2 regions of the Peribacillus sp. NPDC096622 genome follow, and region 1 is predicted to be linked to the other one. Evidence: riboswitches for the same ligand, from Rfam matches in the RefSeq annotation. Region 1 holds a riboswitch; the other holds the start of a gene.
The links. A riboswitch is a leader RNA that binds a small molecule or an ion and turns the genes downstream of it on or off. The one in region 1 is predicted to bind S-adenosylmethionine.
Positions count from the first base shown of each region.

Region 2: linked by a shared signal. The riboswitch ahead of ACIQYG_RS09275 (YezD family protein) and the one ahead of ACIQYG_RS07305 (methionine biosynthesis PLP-dependent protein) in region 1 are both predicted to bind S-adenosylmethionine.

Region 1 is NZ_JBIWES010000003.1:175,139-179,341, forward strand. Features, by position in the region: gene ACIQYG_RS07295 (hypothetical protein) at 18-260, opposite strand; gene fumC (class II fumarate hydratase) at 370-1,752, opposite strand; SAM riboswitch class I at 2,079-2,192, shown strand; gene ACIQYG_RS07305 (methionine biosynthesis PLP-dependent protein) at 2,279-3,391, shown strand; gene metC (cystathionine beta-lyase) at 3,388-4,203, shown strand, end outside.
Region 2 is NZ_JBIWES010000004.1:74,520-78,722, forward strand. Features, by position in the region: gene sat (sulfate adenylyltransferase) at 1-852, opposite strand, end outside; gene ACIQYG_RS09270 (phosphoadenylyl-sulfate reductase) at 882-1,598, opposite strand; gene ACIQYG_RS09275 (YezD family protein) at 1,768-1,911, opposite strand; SAM riboswitch class I at 2,068-2,176, opposite strand; gene ssuE (NADPH-dependent FMN reductase) at 2,456-2,989, opposite strand; gene ACIQYG_RS09285 (TetR/AcrR family transcriptional regulator) at 3,177-3,764, opposite strand; gene ACIQYG_RS09290 (SDR family NAD(P)-dependent oxidoreductase) at 3,938-4,203, opposite strand, start outside.

The DNA.
Region 1 (4,203 bases):
TCAAATAAAGGAATGGTTCATTCTTGGACCAATACCACTTCATCATGTCCGCATTCAGGGCATTTCATGAGATGCGGGCATTGACCTTTTTGAAGGGATTGAGGGTATCCGTCGTTTTCTTTAAGTATGTCGATATCCATATAAGCACTGTAATCATCAGCATAATCCATGAATTTCCCTTTATCCTCAAGGTCATTGCCGCATTCCGGGCAATTCACATGGATTTTTCTTAGACCGTTGCAAAGCGGGCATATAGACATTGTTTTTCCTCCTGTTCCCGTTACTTATGATTTCAGTATTTGTCGATTCCATTATTTTAACACATGGAAACACCCTCCCTAATACCAGAGGGAGGGCATTTCTATGCAATTATTTATTAACCATGTTAGCAGGATCGACCCATGCTTTGAATTCGTCTTCCGTCAGGAACTGCAATTTCAACGCCGCTTCTTTTAAAGTGGAGTTGTCCTTGAATGCAGTTTTGGCGATCTTGGCTGCTTTTTCATAACCGATATGCGGGTTCAATGCTGTTACCAGCATAAGGGAACGCTCTACATTTTCTTTGATTTTATCTTCATTTGCAGTGATGCCAACCGCACAATTATCGTTGAAGGAATGAATGCCTTCCGTCAATAATTTAACCGTTTGCAGGAAGTTATAGATGATGACTGGTTTGAATACATTCAGTTCAAAGTTACCTTGGCTTGCTGCAAAGCCAATTGTAGCATCGTTACCCACGATTTGTGTTGCAATCATGGTAAGCGCTTCACTTTGGGTCGGATTGACTTTACCTGGCATGATGGAGCTGCCTGGCTCGTTTTCCGGAATGGCAATTTCGCCGATTCCGCTTCTAGGACCACTTGCCAGCCATCTGACATCGTTCGCAATTTTCATTAAATCCGCTGCCAATGCTTTCAAAGCACCGTGTGCGTAGACGATTTCGTTATGGCTAGTCAATGCATGGAACTTATTATCAGATGTGACGAAAGGATATCCTGTATCCGCTGCAATTTGTTTGGCAGAAAGTCCCGGGAATTCTTTCTTTGTATTGATTCCGGTTCCTACAGCCGTTCCGCCTAGAGCAAGGTTCAATAATTTTTGGCTGCTTTCCTCAATCATCGCCAAATCTTTATCGAGCATCGCTTTCCAACCGGAAATTTCTTGTCCTAATGTTAATGGTGTAGCATCTTGAAGATGTGTCCGGCCGATTTTCACCACATCCCAAAATTCTTTTTCTTTTGTATCGAATGTATCACGAAGTGCTTTGATGGCAGGAACCAATTTTTCAGTGACTTCCATAAAGGCTGCAATATGCATGGCGGTCGGGAAAGTATCATTTGAGCTTTGTGCCTTGTTAACATCATCATTCGGGTGAAGGGTTTCCGATTCACCATTTTCTTTTAACCATTCATTCCCTTTGTTAGCGACCACTTCATTCACGTTCATATTGCTTTGCGTACCGCTTCCCGTTTGCCAAACTACAAGCGGGAAATGTTCATCAAGCGTACCTTCAAGGATTTCACCGCAAATCTTGACGATGGCATTCTTTTTAACTTCGGAAAGATCACCAAGATCATGGTTCACCTTTGCAGCAGCTTGTTTAACATATGCAAATGCACGAACTAATTCAATCGGCATTTTTTCGTTACCGATTTTGAAATTGTTACGGCTTCTCTCAGTTTGTGCTCCCCAATATTTATCAGCAGGAACTTTCACTTCACCCATCGTATCACGTTCGATTCTGTATTCCATGTGTTCTCCTCCTATGTTTGCACTATTCATTGAAGACTTTTTGCATATGAAATGAATAATGTCGGATTATTCTTTCTCTCCATACATTGTACAAACTTTATTATTTTAAAGCAAAAATATCCGGCTGACCCTTTCCATATTTCTGAAAAACCTTTGGCCATTCATGTTTATATGAAGATTCGGATATTCTTTTTTGACACATAAAATGTAGATACCGCTAGGCTCCAATTGACTTGGCCATGAACATCAAAATATCATCACTCCCAAAATGCCCTTGACAGTATTTTGTATATATAGTAAATTCAAAAGAAATTGAATAATCTAAACTCTTATCGAGAGAGGTAGAGGGAATGGCCCGATGACACCTCAGCAACCTTCATTTGTTTCAAACCAATGAAAAGGTGCTAATTCCACAAGTTTATGAACTTGGAAGATAAGAAGAATGACTCGTCCCTACTTAATCAAAGTCTTCTTCTTAAAGAAGACTTTTTTTTATTTTATTTAACTCAAAGGAGCAGTGAAAACCATGTATAAAACTGAAACATATCTTGCTCAATTAGGAAATCGCAGCGAAACGGCGACAGGAACAGTCAATCCGCCGGTATACTTTTCAACAGCTTTTCGCCATGAAGGAATTGGCCAATCGACGGGATTCGACTACACAAGGACAGGTAACCCTACACGCCAGCTATTGGAGCGATCCATCGCCGATCTGGAAAAAGGCGACCAAGGTTATGCCTGCAGTTCAGGAATGGCCGCCATCTCCACTATACTCGCCCTTTTTAAATCCGGGGATGCATGGATTGTCAGCGAAGATCTTTATGGCGGTACATATCGTTTGTTAGAACAAGGCTTTAAAAAATGGGGATTGCAGTGTGACTATGTAAACACTTGTTGTTTGGAGGATATCGAAAAAGCCATCACTCCTCACACGAAAGCCATCTTCATCGAAACTCCCACTAACCCTCTTATGCAGCAAACGGATATTAGCGCCGTTGCCGCATTGGCTAAACGATATGGTTTATTGTTAATCGTTGATAACACTTTTTACACGCCTCTTATTCAACAACCCATCCTGCTTGGAGCGGATATTGTGATTCACAGTGCAACCAAGTATCTCGGTGGTCATAATGATGTGCTCGCCGGACTGATCGTTGCTAGCGGCGCTGAATTATGTGATGCACTTGCCTTCCACCACAATGGTACTGGAGCTGTCTTGAGCCCATTCGATTCTTGGCTGTTGATGCGCGGAATGAAAACCCTGGCATTACGGATGGAGCGTCATGAAAAGAATGCCAAGATACTTGTAGATTATTTATCGGAGCATGATTGTGTTACGGACGTATTGTATCCAGGCAGGGGCGGCATGATTTCATTCCGTATCATTGAGGAAGCGGCGGTCAACCCATTTTTACAATCGCTCTCATTAATTTCTTTTGCAGAAAGCCTTGGAGGGGTTGAAAGCTTCATCACCTATCCTGCCACACAAACACATGCCGATATACCGCTTGAAGTCAGAACGGCAAACGGGGTTTGTAATCGCCTGCTCCGCTTCTCCGTTGGCATCGAGGATAGCGATGATTTGATTGGTGACTTGCAGCAAGCATTCGCACATGTAAAAAGGGAGGCACTACGATGACAGATCATGAGTTTAGCTTTGAAACGAAATTACTTCATAATCAACATAAATTCGATCCGGCAACGGGCGGTGTGAGCGTCCCCATTCAGCATGCATCGACTTTCCATCAATCCGATGTCGACCAATTCGGGAAATATGACTACAGCAGAAGCGGGAACCCAACTCGCGAAGCACTTGAAGATATCATTGCCGAACTTGAGGAAGGCACTCATGGCTTTGCCTTTTCATCAGGTATGGCTGCCATTTCAACAGCCTTCCTGCTATTGTCTGCCGGGGATCATATCGTCATTTCCGAAGATGTGTACGGCGGAACGTTCAGGATGGTCACGAGCGTATTGACCCGTTTCAATATTGAGCATACCTTCGTTGACATGACGGACCTTGAAAGCGTCAAAGCCGCCGTTCAGCCAAATACCAGGGCCATATACATCGAAACGCCTTCAAACCCGTTACTTAAAGTGACCGATATCCAAGCCGTATGTGATATCGCAAAAAAAGCCGGTGCCTTAAGTTTTGTTGATAACACATTCTTGACCCCGGCATTACAAAAACCATTGAATCTGGGCGCTGATGTTGTCCTTCATAGCGCGACGAAGTTTTTATCCGGTCATAGTGATGTGGTAGCTGGGCTTGCGGTAGTGAAAGATCCGGAATTGGCGGCAAGACTCGGTTCCCTCCAAAACTCCTTTGGAGCGGTCCTTGGTGTCCAGGATGCCTGGCTTGTAATGAGAGGTTTGAAAACCTTATCAGTTAGAATGGAACATTCACAAAAAGGGGCAGAAAAAATTGCAGCCTACCTAAAGGAGCAGCCC
Region 2 (4,203 bases), on a different contig from region 1:
ATGATCACGTCCGACGATAAAATGGGTGCAACCATAATTTTTACGGACCATCGCATGGAAAATGGCTTCTCTAGGTCCTGCATAACGCATGGCAGCAGGGAAAACTGCAAGGGAGACGCGATCCTTAGGATAATATTTATCAAGCAGCACTTTATAGCTTTCCATTCTTACATCTGCCGGAATGTCATCTGATTTAGTGGCACCAACGAGAGGATTTAAGAATAAGCCGTCGACGATCTCCAATGCTGTCTTTTGAATATATTCATGTGCACGGTGAACAGGGTTCCTCGTTTGGAAACCGACAACCGTTTCCCATCCTTTTTCAGCGAAAGCCTTCCTTGTCTCGACTGGGTCCAAATAATGAGCTTGAAATAGCGGACGCTCTATTCTCTTGATCAACTTTATTTCCCCGCCGACATATACATCCCCGCGGTTATATAAATTTTTCACTCCAGGATGCTTCTCATCATCTGTTTGATATACCAATGTCGCTTCCAATTGCTTATCTGGAGTGTAAATATCGGAAACGGAGAGAACCCCGTATGTTTCACCTTCATGGGTTAATGTTACTTCTTCACCTATAGTGAGGCTTTCTGCAGTATCTTCGGTCAAAGGCAGCGTAATCGGGATGCTCCATACATGTCCGCTGCTAAGCCTCATATCCTTTACCACTGTATCATAGTCACTTTTTGTAAAGAATCCTTTAATCGGGCTGTAGGCACCAGTGCCTATCAATTCAAGATCGCTTAAAGCAATTTCATCGATTTCGATTGACTTCGTTATTTTACTAAAATCATATTTTGGTTCCCAAAGATCGATTAATGTTCCTCCGTGCGGTATACTGATTGTCATGCTAATTTCCCCCTATGGTTTCTATTTATTTAAGATAAATGCAATCCGCATTCCGTTTTTTGAGCTCCTTGCCAACGGCCTGACCGTAAATCATCTGCATTGAAGGCAGGTGCAGTACACGTTTTACATCCAATGCTCGGATATCCATTATCATGCAGGACATTATATGGAAGTCCATTTTTGTGGGCATAGCGCCAAACATCTTTCCATGTCCAATGTATGAGTGGGCATATTTTAACTGATTTGAACTTATTATCCTTATTGATATACTCGGTCTTAGCCCTTGTTTCGGATTGCTCCCTCCGCAGTCCCGAAAGCCAGGCTGTTGCTGTTGAAAGCACATCAGTAAGCGGAATGATTTTACGGATGTTACAGCACTTATTGGAATCTCTAAGCCATAGTTCATCGCCATATTCCGCCGCTTGTTCCTCAAGCGTCAAGTCAGGTTTCTTCATTTCGATCAAAAGCTTCGGATATCGCTTCTTCACTTCCTCGATCAATTGGTAAGTTTCCTCAAAATGGACATCTGTATCAAGAAAAACTATTTTTGCCGAAGGATTGACCTTCGCCAATAAATCCGTAAGCACGATGCCTTCAATACCAAAACTGCAAGCATAAATCAGTTTGTCTCCGTAATGGTCATTCGCCCATTGCAGAACTTCCAAAGCACCTTTTGTCTCACTGCCTTCAGGAAATACAGGGAAGTCCCCTGTATTGAAATTTTCATAGTTTATTAATGCAGCCAACTTTGTAGCCCCCTCTAAAAACTTGCTGTATCAGGTTAGAGTAACTGTTGATCAATTCCCGTTGTAATATTCCCCGGGTTATTTGAATCTAGGAAAAAGAGACGAATCTAACCAATACTCTCTTTATATCAGTTAAACCCGCCTCTAGTTTTTCTAGTCAGCAGATACCTTATTTAATTCTTAGTTTTTCATTTCTTTCCATTTGAATGATTTTACCATCCTGGACAATAAGTGTAATGGATCCATATTTCATTGAAGTAAGCATTTCTTGAAGTCGTTCAAAAATTTCTTCAAGCTGATTCTCTTTATCCAAACCAGTTCCTCCTTTAAGAAAATCCGCGAATATTTTATTTTAAATTTCTTAGATTTATATAATTCCATACAACCTTACATTGTTATGGTCTGCCTAAAATTTTCACAAAAAACAAAAATCTTTCCATGATGGAAAGATCGCAAGGTAAATATCTTTACCTTATCTTCCAAAATGATCAACATTTTGTTGGAGGTAGCACCTTGCATCCATCATGCAGGTTGCTGGACTTCAAAGGGCCAATTCCCTCCGTCGCTCTGGATAAGTTTTATTATTTTAAATATTAACATATATTTAATCCTTGTCAATGGAGTTTTCTTATAAAATAACTTGGTTTAATATTATGGATGAACTGTTATTTTTATACACTCTATTCAATTTATGATTTTATGTTCATATAAATACGAAAATAGACTCGTCTTTTTAGATAAAGTCTCCAAAAAAATGAGTCTATTTTCATTAATAAGCCTATTATTGACTCGTGTTATTCTAAAAAAAATTTCTAGGGTTCAGTCTTTTTATAGAAGGAATTAATTTATTTAAGTCATTAATTTCTTAACTGTATCGCTTCTACAAATTCTTGAACCTGACTCTGGACGCGATCAATTAAATGCAAATCATTGATCGGGTTTTCTGGATTCTGTTTATCTATTTCCTTATCAACAAAATAAATCCCCTGCAGCGGCTCGCCTTTTAATATTGAAATTAATGGTTTAAGCGCATAGTCAATCGCCAATAGATGCCTGTTACTTCCACCAATCATGATTGGCAGCACCGGCTTACCCTTAAAAGCACCTTCTGGCAGCAAATCAATCAAGGCTTTCAATACACCTGTATAAGAAGCCTTATAAACCGGTGAACCTATAATGACTCCTCTGGCTGCTTGAATTCTCTCTGAAAGCTTTGAGATATCCTCGCTATTATATTTGCCTTGGAATAAATCATCTGCTGTGAAATCCGTAATCGAGAAATAAGCTGTAGTAAATCCTGCATTTTCGACTAATGATTGAATATGTTTTAGTGAAATGTCCGTTCTTGATGGAATAGCCGGACTTCCTGATAAAATCACGATATCGCTCATTTGATACCCTCCAATGTTACATGATTTCCAGATAAAATTTTCTTAAAGCATTTCGTGAAGTATACATTTATCGTAATTGTCTGAAAAATATAAGTCAAATCTTACACTCTGGACATCTACTCTTAATGAAAAAAGAAACGGTCATATTTACGGCTTGATGCTCATGCCCTTAAATATGACCGTTTCATTATGTATGATTTTGTTTCCCATGAATACCATATACCAAAAGTTGAGCAATGCTCTTAATTCGTTCAGAAGTAAAATATGGCTCCTTTTTTTGTTGATGGATCTCATAATGTGTAGATAAAGCCAATGTGAAAGAAATGATCCCTACATTAAATAAAATAATATCAGAGATATATTGTATCTCTCCGCTATCTATTCTCTTCTGTATTTCAATATGCCTGGCATTTGGTTTGAAAATCTGATCTACATATTGCTTTGAAATATCTTGATCGAATTGTGTTTCCCTAAATAATATCGAAAACTGTTCTTTATTTTCAAGAATTTTTTTTATCATGGTGGCAACATGATTCTCCACTAGATCATCCGTGGATAGATGGCTAGCCCCATCTTCGGATTCCTCTTTTTCATTAGGGGTAATTGTAGCCAAAAGCAAATCTTTTTTGCTGTCAAAGTATTTGTAAATAGTAGCTTCGGAAACATTGCATGCAGAGGCAATTTCATTCGTTCTTGTCATGTCAAAACCTTTAGTGGCAAAAAGAGTCCGGGCTACATTTATGATTCGTTCTTTGGTTTGCTGCCCTTTTTTCAAAAATATCAACCTTCTTTTATAAAGATAAGACCGGTTTCACCCATCTATTTCCCATGATATATCGCTGGTATCAATCGGTCAATATTACCTTTGATCTATTAGAATTCAATATTCCCATATATCATAAATAGAAAACATCGTCTGGTTGGGACAATGTTTTCTATTTATGAATATCACTTAAAAGATGCATAGCCATCATCGACCATGACTACACTTCCATTGATCGCATCCGCTTCCTCTAACGATAATAGATAGACGGCATTTGCAATGGCTTCTGGCTTAATCAATTCACCGCGCATTTGACTTGCATTCAATTTATCGATGATTCCCATGTCTTTATAACCTTGTATGATAGGAGTGTCAACCCCGCCCGGCGCAATGCCCACAACGCGTATGCCATAAGCACCCAATTCCAAAGCTGCTGTCTGTGTCATCATTC